One region of the Micromonospora sp. NPDC049004 genome, then DNA from elsewhere that is predicted to be linked to it. Evidence: riboswitches for the same ligand, from Rfam matches in the RefSeq annotation. Region 1 holds a riboswitch; the other holds the start of a gene.

Region 1 (5,490 bases):
GGACTTGCCGGCGCCGTTGGGCCCGCGTACGGCGAGTGCCTCTCCGGCGCGTACCGCCAGGTCGGTGGGGCCCAGCCGGGGCGGCAGGCCGAGCCGGTCGGCGGTGAGCAGCAGGTCGCCGGGGGTGGCGGCGGCCGTGCGGGGCGCGATGGAGTGACCGGGCACCCAGACGCCCTCGGCGGCGAGGGCGGCGCCGTGCGCGGCGAAGACCGCGTCGGGCGTCCCGTCCGCGCGGACCCCGCCGCCGGGCTCCAGGACGACCACCCGGTTCACAAGTGGCAGTGCCTCGGCGACCCGGTGTTCGACCAGGATCACTGTGGTGTCGGCGTCCAACGCGCCCGTCACCGCGCCCCGGACCAGCGCGGCTCCGTCCGGATCGAGGTTGGCGGTCGGCTCGTCGAGCAGCAGCAGCCCGGGCCGCAGGGCCAACGCGCCGGCCAGAGCCAGGCGTTGCTGCTCGCCGCCGGAGAGCGCGGCAGTGCTGCGGTCCCGGGGATACGGGAAACCGACCCGCCGCAGCGCCTCGTCGACCCGGGGCCAGATCTCGTCCGTCGGTACGCCCCGGTTCTCCAGCCCGAACGCGACGTCGTCGCCGCTGCGCGCCATCACCAACTGGGTCTGCGGGTCCTGAAAGACGATGCCGACCCGTTCCCGCGCCTTGCGGGGGTCGAGCCCGTCGATCTCGACGGTGCCCTCCTGCTCACCGGAATCGTCGGGCAGCAGCCCGGCCAGCGCGCTGAGCAGTGTGCTCTTGCCGGCCCCCGAGGGCCCGAGCAGCAGCACCCGCTCCCCGGCCTCGACCCGCAGATCCACTCCGCGCACAGCCCAGGCCCGCCGCCCGGCATGCCGCCAGCCGAACCCCCGCAGCAGCACCCCGCCCACCCGACACCCCCTTCCAACCACTCCCGGCCGTCTTCCCCGGCTCTTCCCGGCCGTCTTCCCGCCGGTGATCAAGAGGTTTGCGGCAGAATTCCGGCTTCCGTTGACGCGAACCTCTTGATCACCGGGACGGTTGCGCCCTCAGATGAGGGCGCGGTCCCGGCCTACCGGGAAGCGGTCCAGCGCGCCGGTGTTGGCCAGGGCGCGGGTCAGCAACCAGCCGCCCACGCCGGCGATGATCGTGGCGCTGACGATGGTGAGCAGGGCGTACGGGATGCGGTAGTCGCCCAGCGCGTAGTCGACGTTCCAGACGAAGAAGTCGAACAGCGCCGCGCTGAGACCGGTCAACGCGCCGGCCAGTACGGCGGTCGGCAGCCGGAACGACCGGTACCGGAAAGCGGCGAACGCCAGCTCGGCCCCGATGCCCTGCACGATGCCCTGGGGGATCACCGTGCCGGCCCACTGGCTGCCCAGCAGCGCGGAGACGACCGCGGCCACCGTCTCGCAGTAGAGCGCGGCGCCGGGCTTGCGGATGACCAGGCCGCCGACCACGGCCGGCAGCAGCCAGACGCCGTAGATCAGCGTCTGTGCCGGCGGGAAGAAGGCGAACGCACCCTCGGTGGCGCTCCAGACCAGGCCCCAGGCCCAGAAGATGACGCCGAAGGCGACCGCGATCACCGAGGCGACCACGATGTCGATGGTGCGCCAACGGCTGGTGGTGTTGTCCATGCTGTGCTCCCAGTTCAGTGGAACGAACCAGGAGAAGACGCACGCCGCGCGTCCGGTGGCACCGGACCCACGGCGCGGCTGGAGGTCGACCGAACTCCCTGCGCTGGCATTACCCAGATCAGGTTCGAGGGTCTGCGGGCGTGCCCGCACTCTCAGCGCTGTGCGCTCCCCTGTCGGATGTGAAGTTGTCTCGCTGACGCTAGCACCGACCAGGGGTAACAGCCCAGCAGGGCATCCGGACGCCCGCGCAGCCGGGCCGGCGTCCCGCCGCCTGGGTAGGCTGACGATCATGCAGGTCGACGCGCGAGGTCTCACGTTCGAGGTACGCACCGGCGGCCCCTCCGACGGCATCCCCGTCCTCCTGCTGCACGGCTTCCCGCAGCACAGCGGGGAGTGGGACGAGGTCGTGCCGGCACTGCACGCCGCCGGGCTGCGCACGTACGAGCTGGACCAGCGGGGCTACTCGCCGGGTGCCCGGCCGGAGGCGGTGTCCGCGTACCGGATTCCCGAACTGGTCGCCGACGTGGTGGCGGTGCTCGACGCGCTCGGTGTGGACGCCGTCCACCTGGTCGGCCACGACTGGGGCGCGATCGTGGCCTGGGCGGTGGCCGCCGCGCACCCCGAACGGGTCCGTACGTTGACCGCGGTGTCCGTGCCGCACCCGGCGGCCATGGCGCACGCCCTGAGCACCGACCGGGAACAGAAGGCCCGCTCGTCGTACATCGCGCTGTTCCGCAAGCCGGGCAAGGCCGAGAAGGTGCTGCTCGCGTGGCACGCGACGGCGCTGCGCAAGATGCTCGGCGGGGTGGGCGACGCCTCCCGGGTGGACCGCTACGCCGACCCGATGCGGGCGCCGGGCGCGCTCACCGCCGCCCTGAACTGGTACCGAGCCATGTCCCGCGCCGACCTTGCCGCTGTCGGTCCGGTCGCCGTACCCACCACGTACGTCTGGAGCGACCGGGACATCGCCATCGGACGACCCGCCGCCGAGGCGTGCGCCGCCAACGTCACCGGCGACTACCGTTTCGTACCGCTGCCCGGGGTGAGCCACTGGATTCCGGACGCCGCACCCGCCGCGTTGGCGGAGGCGGTCCTGGCCCGGATCGCCGGGACGGCCTGAGCCGTGCCGGGCCGACGGGCGCCGGGCGGGCCGGCGGCAGGGGGAGAAGCGCCGTGACGGCGCCCGCCGGCGGGCTGGGCACCCGTCGCTCGATCGCCGCGCAGCTGCGCCTTCTGGGTGTACGCCCCGGCTCGACGGTGCTGGTGCACGCGGGGATGCGCCCGCTGGGCTTCGTCTGCGGTGGGCCGCAGGCGCTGGTGCTCGCCCTGCGCGACGCGCTCGGCCCGGACGGCACGATCGTGGTGCCCACCCACAACCCCGACAACAGTGACCCGGCGCAGTGGCGCAACCCGCCGGTGCCGGTGGACTGGTGGCAGTTGATCCGCGCCGAGATGCCGGGCTTCGACCCGGCGGTCACGCCGAGCCGGCACATGGGCGTGTTCGCCGAGACGGTCCGCTGCTGGCCCGACGCGCTGCGCAGCACGCATCCCCACGTGTCGTTCGCCGCGCTCGGGCCGACGGCCGAGCAGGTGGTGGCGGGGCACGAACTCGCCGACATGCTCGGCGAGGGCTCGCCGCTGGCCCGGCTCTACGACCTGGACGCCGACGTGCTCCTGATCGGTGTGGACCACAGCGTCAACACGTCGCTGCACCTGGCCGAGTACCGCAGTCCCAAGCCGGTGCGCGAGCGACTGGGCGCGGCGGCACGCACGGCCGACGGTGGCCGCGAGTGGGTGTGGTGGCAGGACGTCCGGCTCGACGCGGGCGACTTCGGCGCGTTGGGCCGGGACCTGGAGGCCATCGGGGCGGTGCGTACCGGCCCGGTGGGCGCCGGGACGGGGAGGTTGGTACGCCAGCGGGCAGCTGTCGACTTCGCCGTGCAGTGGATGGCCCGCAACCGGACGACGGAGGACGCATGAGTGTGAGCGCCGAGGACTACCTGGCCGTGGTGACCGAGACGATCGGCCGGGTGGCCGCCAGCCAGCGGGACGCGGTGGGGCGGGCCGCCGATCTGATCGCCGAAGCGGTACGCGCCGACGGGGTGGTGCACGCCTTCGGCACCGGGCACTCGGAGGCCCTCGCCATGGAGATCGCCGGCCGGGCGGGTGGCCTGGTGCCCACCAACCGGATCGCGCTGCGTGACCTGGTGCTGCTCGGCGGCGAACCGGCCGATCGTCTCGGGCCGCTGCTGGAGCGGGACCCGGCGGTGGCGCACCGACTCTGGGAGCTGGCCCCCGTACGCCCCGCCGACGTCTTCGTGCTCGCCTCGAACTCCGGGGTCAACGGCGCGATGGTCGAGTTCGCCACTCTGGTCAAGGAGCACGGCCACCCTCTGGTGGCGATCACCTCGGCGCAGCACTCCGGGCGGATGACGTCCCGCCACCCGTCCGGGCACAAGCTGGCCGACCTCGCCGACGTGGTGCTCGACAACGGCGCACCGTACGGCGACGCGACGCTGCCGCTGCCCGGCGGTGGCGCGGTCGGCGCGGTCTCCTCGATCACTGCGGCGCTGCTGGCGCAGCAGGTCACCGTGGAGGTCGTCGCCCGGTTGCTGGCGACGGGGGAGCGGCCTCCGGTCTACCTCTCGGCGAACATCCCGGACGGCGACGCGCACAACACGGCGCTGGAAGCCCGGTACGCCGGCCGGATCCGCCGCGGCTCCTGACCCCCTCCCCGGCGGCGCGGGCGGCCGATGGCGCGACGGTATGCGGCCGGGCGCGGGCTGGCGGCGTGGCGCGGGCGATGGCCCGACGCGGGCGGGGCGGCGACGGTGTGGCGACCGGGCGATGACCGGCGGGCGACCGGGAGATGGCCGGAACATGTCGTGAGTCTGTTTCGCGCTCGGCCGGGTGGGGCATTGGCGTTGCTGCCGGCGGCCGGGACCGCCGGCAGTACCGTCTGACCGGAGGTAGCGCGTGTCCAAGGAGACCGAGAAGCAGCGTTGGCAGCGCAACTTCGCCGACCTGTTGCAGGAGCTGCGGGTCGCCCAGACCGGTGTGCAGATCCTCTTCGCCTTCCTGCTCACCCTGCCGTTCAGCAACGGGTTCACCCGGACCAGCGAGTTCCAGCGGGACGTCTACATCGTCGCGCTGCTCGCCGCGGCCGCCGCCACCGCGTTGATCATCTCGCCGGTGGCGTTCCACCGGGCGCTGTTCCGTCAGGGGCGCAAGCCGGAGCTGGTCCGCTTCGCCCATCGGATGGCCACCGGCGGCCTTGCCTTCATGCTGATCGCGATGGTCAGCTCGGTGCTGCTGATCACCGACTTCGTGCTGGACCGGCCGGTCGCTTTCCTGCTCAGTGCGCTGACCGGGCTCTGGTTCCTCACCTTCTGGATGATCCTGCCGTTCGCCCGCCGCAGCTGGGGTGAGGACGACATCGAAGACGAGGACGACGACCCGGACACGCTCACCGGCCGCTGACCACGCCGGAGCGGCCTACGTCGATCCGTGCGCAGCGCTACCCCTGGGTAACAACCGGGGGTAGCGTGACGGTAGTCGCGCACGTCGACGCAGCCGCAACCGAGGTTCGAGGGGGCAGCCGTGACCACGACGCAGAACGGCCGACCGGCACCGGACGGCCCCGACTCCGAAGCCACGCCCGGCAGCACTGCGCCCGTTAGCGCCGCGCCCGGCAGCACTGCGGCCGGCAGTGCCGCGCCGTTGCCGGCGGAGGCGGGGCAGGTCTCCGAGAAGGAGGCCCGGCAGGTCGCCGAGGCCGCCCGGGAGTCCACCTGGGATCGACCCAGCTTCGGCAAGGAGCTGTTCCTCGGCCGGTTCCGGCTCGACCTCATCGACCCGTGGCCGCGCTCCGACCCCGACGAC
Region 2 (5,490 bases), on a different contig from region 1:
ACCGTGTAGCGGACCTGGTCACCCCAGTTGAAGAAGCCACCGTCCGGCGGGAACTCGATGCTCACCGTCGGCGCGGTGTTGCCCACGGTGACCGGAACGTTTGCCACCGCGGTACGGCCCTTCGGGTTCGTCACGGTGAGCTGGGCGGTGTAGTTGCCCGCCGTCGCGTACGTGTGCGTCGGGTTGGCCTCGGTGGAGGTCTGCCCGTCGCCGAAGGTCCAGGCGTAGGTGAGATCGCCGCCGTCCGGGTCCCGGGAGCCGGCGCTGGAGAAGGTGACGGTCAACGGCGCCGGCCCCGAGGTGGGGTTGGCGGACGCCGCGGCGATCGGTGCGCGGTCACCGGCGGTGTAGTCGATCCGGTAGATGCCGGAGTCGTCGTTGTTGCCGCCGAAGCCCGTACCCCACTCGATCAGGTAGAGCGCGCCGTCCGGGCCGAACTCGAAGTCCATCGGCCGGATCATCTTCATGCCGGTGAGCAGCTGGTTGATGTCCACCAACGACTTGCCGTCGGCGGTCATCTGCATCGTGTACATCTTGTTCTGGTTCCACTCGCCGAGCAGCGCCTTGCCGTCGTAGTAGGCCGGCCACTTGCGGGGGGAGTTGAGGTTGGCGTCGTACCGGTAGGCCGGGCCGCCCATCGGGGCGCCACCGCCACCGATCTCCGGGTACCGCGCGTCACCGGCGTAGCCGTAGTCGACGGTGGCCGGAACGACAGGCGGGAGGTTGGTCAGGCCCGTGTTGTTGGGCGAGTTGTTCACCGGCGCGGCGCAGTCGAACTTCGGCCCGCTCGGGCCGGACGGGAACGTGTAGTCGTTGTACGCCTCGTTCGTCCCGGTGCAGTACGGCCAGCCGTAGTTGCCGGGGGTCACGACGTTCCACTCGACCAGACCGCGGGGGCCCCGGTCCGGGTTGTTCGCGTTGGCGTCCGGTCCGTAGTCCCCGACGTACAGCGTGTCGGTCTTCGGGTCGGTGCCGATCCGGAACGGGTTGCGGAAGCCCATCGCGTAGATCTCGGGACGGGTCTTCGCGGTGCCCGGCGCGAAGAGGTTGCCGGTCGGAACGGTGTACGTCCCGTCGTCCTCGGGGTGGATCCGGATCACCTTGCCGCGCAGGTCGTTCGTGTTGGCGGAGGTGCGCTGCGAGTCGTAGTCCTGACGGCCCGGCCGCTCGTCGAGCGGGGCGTAGGCGTTCGACTCGAACGGGTTGGTGTTGTCACCGGTGGCCAGGTAGAGGTTGCCGGCGCTGTCGAACGTCATGCTGCCGCCCGCGTGGCAGCAGGTGTTGCGCTGGGTGTCGACCCGCAGCACCTGCTTCTCGCTCGCCGGGTCGATGGTGTCGCCGGTCACCGTGAACCGGGACAGCAGGTTGCGCGTGACGCCGTCGTTCGGGGCGTAGTAGAGATACACCCACTTGTTGGTGGCGAAGTCCGGGTCGAGCCGGATGCCGATGAGGCCGTCCTCGTTGCCGGTGAAGACGTCCAGGTCGACGGCGGTGACGGTGCTGCCGGTGTCGGGCTTGATGATCTGCACCCGGCCGTCGCGCTCGATGTAGAAGACCCGCCCGTCGGGCGCGATGTCCAGCTCCATCGGATTACTGGTGTTGCTGTCCAGGGTGATCTTCTCGAAGCTGGAGGTCTTCGATGCGCCGCAGTCGGCGTCGATCACGCCGGCCGCCGTCTGGATGCCGCCGAGCAGGTGCTTGAGGAACTCGGGCTCGGCGTACGACTCGCGGGTGTGCCCGCCGCCGGTGTACCAGGAGCGGCCACCGTCGAAGTCCTGGCACCACGCCGTCGGGTGGTCGGCGCCCATCGCGCCGGCGCCCGGGGTGTAGCTCTTCTCGTCCAGGCTGGCCAGCACGTGCACGTCCGGCCGCGGGTTGGTCTGGAAGTTGTACCACTCGTCGAACCGGGACCAGCGGTCCGGCAGGTCGGCGGTGGACGGGTGGGCGTGGTCCTCCACCTTGACGGTGGCCTGCTGGTTCTGCGGGTGGTTGGCGAAGTACGCGCCGACCAGGTCGCCGTACCAGGCCCAGCTGTACTCGGTGTCGGAGGCGGCGTGGACACCGGCGTAACCGCCGCCGGCCCGCACGTAGCGCTCGAAGGCCGCCTGCTGGTCGGCGTCGAGGACGTCACCAGTGGTGGAGAGCCAGATCACGGCCTTGTACTTGGCGAGGTTGGCGTCGTTGAACGCGGCGCCGTCCTCGGTCGTGTCCACAGTGAACCCGTTGGCCGCGCCGAGCTGCTGGATCGCGGCGATGCCGGTGGGGATGGAGTCGTGCCGGAAGGCGGCGGTCTTGGAGAAGACCAGGACGGAATAGGGGTCGGCCGCTGCGGCCTTCGGTGCCTTCGGCACCGCCTGGGAGAGCGGAGCCGCGACCGGCACGTCTCGCGCGGGGATCTGCGCTGCGGCCGGAGCCGCCTGCGCCGGCGACCCGAGCAGGGTCGTCGAGGCTAGCGCGAGGGACAGCAGGGTAGCGGTGAGTGGTAAACGGGCACGACGAGAACGGGACACGCCGCCTCCAATGTCGCGGTGGACAGGAATCGCGGGGGCCGGCTGCCGAAGACCGTCCCGGATGGAGCCGGTGGGGACGCCGTGCCAGGGCGTCCACGCCGGCATTTTGTCGAATCGCTGAACAAATTAATTCTGGTGTATCGATGTCGGGCAAGATGCCGGCTGGTAACGGTTCTGCAACGGCGGGCGACATTCCGAACAGGACCGGAGAAAGTACCCCATCGATGGAGTGGTGTCCGGCCGGCGGCCAGTCCCTTGGCAGACCGGCGGAACTGTCGTACGGTGACACGCAAGTAACCCACGGGAGCCCGGTGTACCGGGCTGAGAGGGGGGCTGACAGCCCCCGACCGTTGAACCTGATCCGGGTAATGCCGGCGCAGGGAGGAGCGTTGCCGTGCCGTCCCTTGGACGACTGCATCTCGTCACCGACACCCGACCCGGGCGCGACCCACTCACCGTGGTCCGGGCCGCCCTCGCGGCGGCCCGCGCCGACCTCGTCGTACAGGTCCGGGTGGAGGACTCCGCCACCGACCGCGAGGCGTACGACCTGGCGGGCCGGGTGCTGGCGCTCTGCGCGCCGTACGGGGCGACCTGCCTGGTCAACGACCGGCTGCACGTGGCGCTCGCGGTGGGCGCCGCCGGTGGGCACGTCGGGGCCGACGACCTGCCGGTCGCCGCCGCCCGGCACGTGCTCGGCCCGACCGGCGTGCTCGGGGCCACCGCCCGCGAGCCCCGGACCGCGATCGAGGCGGTCGTCGCCGGCGCCAACTACCTGGGCGTCGGCCCGTGCCACACCACCAGCACGAAGACCGGTCTGCCGGATCCCATCGGGCCCTCGGGCGTCCGCGACGTCGCCGACGCCGTCGACGTGCCGGTCATCGCGATCGGCGGGGTGACCGCCGACCGGGTGCCCGCGTTGCGGGCCGCCGGGGCGTACGGGGTGGCGGTGGTCGGTGCGCTCTCCGGCGCCGCCGACCCCGCGCGGGCGACCGTCGACCTGCTGCGGGCGCTGGCGTGACGCGCACCGATCTGGCGGTGGTCGGTGCGGGCCCGATCGGACTGGCCATCGCGTGGCGCTGCGCCGTCCGGGGATTGCGCGTCGAGGTGCACGACCCCGCCTCCGGGTCGGGGGCGTCGGCAGTCGCCGCCGGCATGCTCTCCCCGGTCGCCGAGGCGTACTTCGGTGAGCGGCAGCTGACCGAGCTGCTGGTGGCGTCCGCCGCCCGCTGGCCCGGGTTCGCCGCCGAGCTGACCGAGGCGAGCGGCACCGAGATCGGCTACCGGACCGAGGGCACCCTGATGGTCGGGCTGACCGGCGACGACCTGGCCGAGGCACGCCGGCTCTGGGCGTACCAACAGGGGTTGGGTCTGCCGGTGACGCCGCTGCGCCCGAGCGAGCTGCGCGACAGCGAACCGGCGCTGGCCCCGCGGGTGCGCGGCGGCGCGCTCGCGCCCACCGACCACCAGGTCGATCCCCGGCTGCTGGTGCCGGCGCTGCGCACGGCCGCGCGGCGGGCCGGCGCGGTGCTGGTGCCGCAGCCGGTCCGGCGGCTGTCCGACGTGGACGCGGGGGTCACCGTGGTCGCCGCCGGCTGCGGGGCCGCCGCGCTCACCGGCCTGCCCGTGCGGCCGGTGAAGGGCCAGATCCTCCGGCTGCGCGCGCCCGGCGGCGTCGCACCGGGCTTCCGGCACGTGATCCGGGGGTACGCCGACGGCGAGCACGTCTACCTGGTGCCCCGCGCCGACGGTGAGGTGGTCCTCGGCGCGACGGTCGAGGAGCGGTCGGACACGACCGTCACCGCCGGCGCCGTGCAGCGGCTGCTGCGCGCCGGGGTCGACCTGCTGCCCGAGTTGACCGAGTACGACCTGGTCGAGGCGGTCGCCGGCCTGCGGCCCGGAACACCTGACAACGCGCCGATCCTCGGGCCGCTGCCCGGCCGGCCCGCCGTCCTGGCCGCCACCGGGCACCACCGGCACGGCATCGTGCTCACCCCGATCACCGCCGAGACGATCGCCGACCTGGTGACCACCGGCGTACCCGACCCGCTGCTCGCGCCCTTCGGCGCGGACCGGTTCGCCGTCGCGTCGACAGGTACCGGCGACGCGGTGCGGGCCGGCGCGGGCGACAGGAGCGGACCTGGACGAACGACCGAGGAGGACCGGTGGAGTTGACGGTGAACGGGGCCGGACGCAGCGTCCCCGGCGGCGCGTCGGTGGCCGACCTGGTCCGTGACGTCGCCCCGCACCAGCGTGGCGTCGCGGTAGCGGTCAACGGCGAGGTGGTGCCCCGGGCCGGCTGGCCGGGCACGGTGCTGCGCGACGGCGACCGCGTCGAGGTGCTGACCGCGGCGCAGGGCGGGTGAGTGGGATGTCGTTCGAACTGGGTGGGGTGGCCTTCACGTCCCGGCTGATCCTCGGCACCGGCGGCGCCGCGAACCTGCACGTGCTGGAACAGGCGATCCGGGCGTCCGGCACGGAGCTGGTCACGCTGGCGCTGCGCCGGGTGGACACCGCCCCGGGCACCGCCGGAGGGCTGCTCGACCTGCTGGACCGGTGCGGGGTACGGCTGCTGCCGAACACCGCCGGCTGCCACACCGCCACCGAGGCGGTGAAGGTCGCCCGGCTGGCCCGCGACGCGTTCGACACCGACTGGGTCAAGCTGGAGGTGATCGGCGACGAGCGGACGCTGCTGCCCGACGGCGTGGAACTGCTCCGCGCCGCCGAGGAACTGGTCGCCGACGGCTTCACCGTGCTGCCGTACACCACTGACGACCCGGTGCTCGCCCGCCGCCTCGCCGACGTGGGCTGCGCCGCGGTGATGCCGGCCGGCTCCCCGATCGGTTCCGGGCTCGGCATCGGCAACCCGCACCACATCCGGCTGATCCGCCAGAGCGTGGACGTACCCGTGATCCTGGACGCCGGCATCGGCACGGCGTCCGACGCGGCCCTGGCCATGGAGCTGGGCTGCGACGCGGTCCTG

What was found. A riboswitch is a leader RNA that binds a small molecule or an ion and turns the genes downstream of it on or off. The one in region 1 is predicted to bind thiamine pyrophosphate.
Region 2: linked by a shared signal. The riboswitch ahead of thiE (thiamine phosphate synthase) and the one ahead of AB0B97_RS30130 (ECF transporter S component) in region 1 are both predicted to bind thiamine pyrophosphate.

Annotation. Positions count from the first base shown of each region.
Region 1 is NZ_JBEZFG010000013.1:112,544-118,033, forward strand. It holds gene AB0B97_RS30125 (ABC transporter ATP-binding protein) at 1-882, opposite strand, end outside; gene AB0B97_RS30130 (ECF transporter S component) at 1,021-1,608, opposite strand; TPP riboswitch at 1,686-1,790, opposite strand; gene AB0B97_RS30135 (alpha/beta fold hydrolase) at 1,898-2,728, shown strand; gene AB0B97_RS30140 (AAC(3) family N-acetyltransferase) at 2,782-3,588, shown strand; gene AB0B97_RS30145 (SIS domain-containing protein) at 3,585-4,334, shown strand; gene AB0B97_RS30150 (DUF6328 family protein) at 4,585-5,088, shown strand; gene AB0B97_RS30155 (acyl-CoA dehydrogenase family protein) at 5,209-5,490, shown strand, end outside.
Region 2 is NZ_JBEZFG010000005.1:160,557-166,046, reverse strand. It holds gene AB0B97_RS16940 (ThuA domain-containing protein) at 1-2,351, opposite strand, end outside; TPP riboswitch at 2,801-2,910, shown strand; gene thiE (thiamine phosphate synthase) at 2,905-3,528, shown strand; gene thiO (glycine oxidase ThiO) at 3,525-4,682, shown strand; gene thiS (sulfur carrier protein ThiS) at 4,673-4,873, shown strand; gene AB0B97_RS16920 (thiazole synthase) at 4,870-5,490, shown strand, end outside.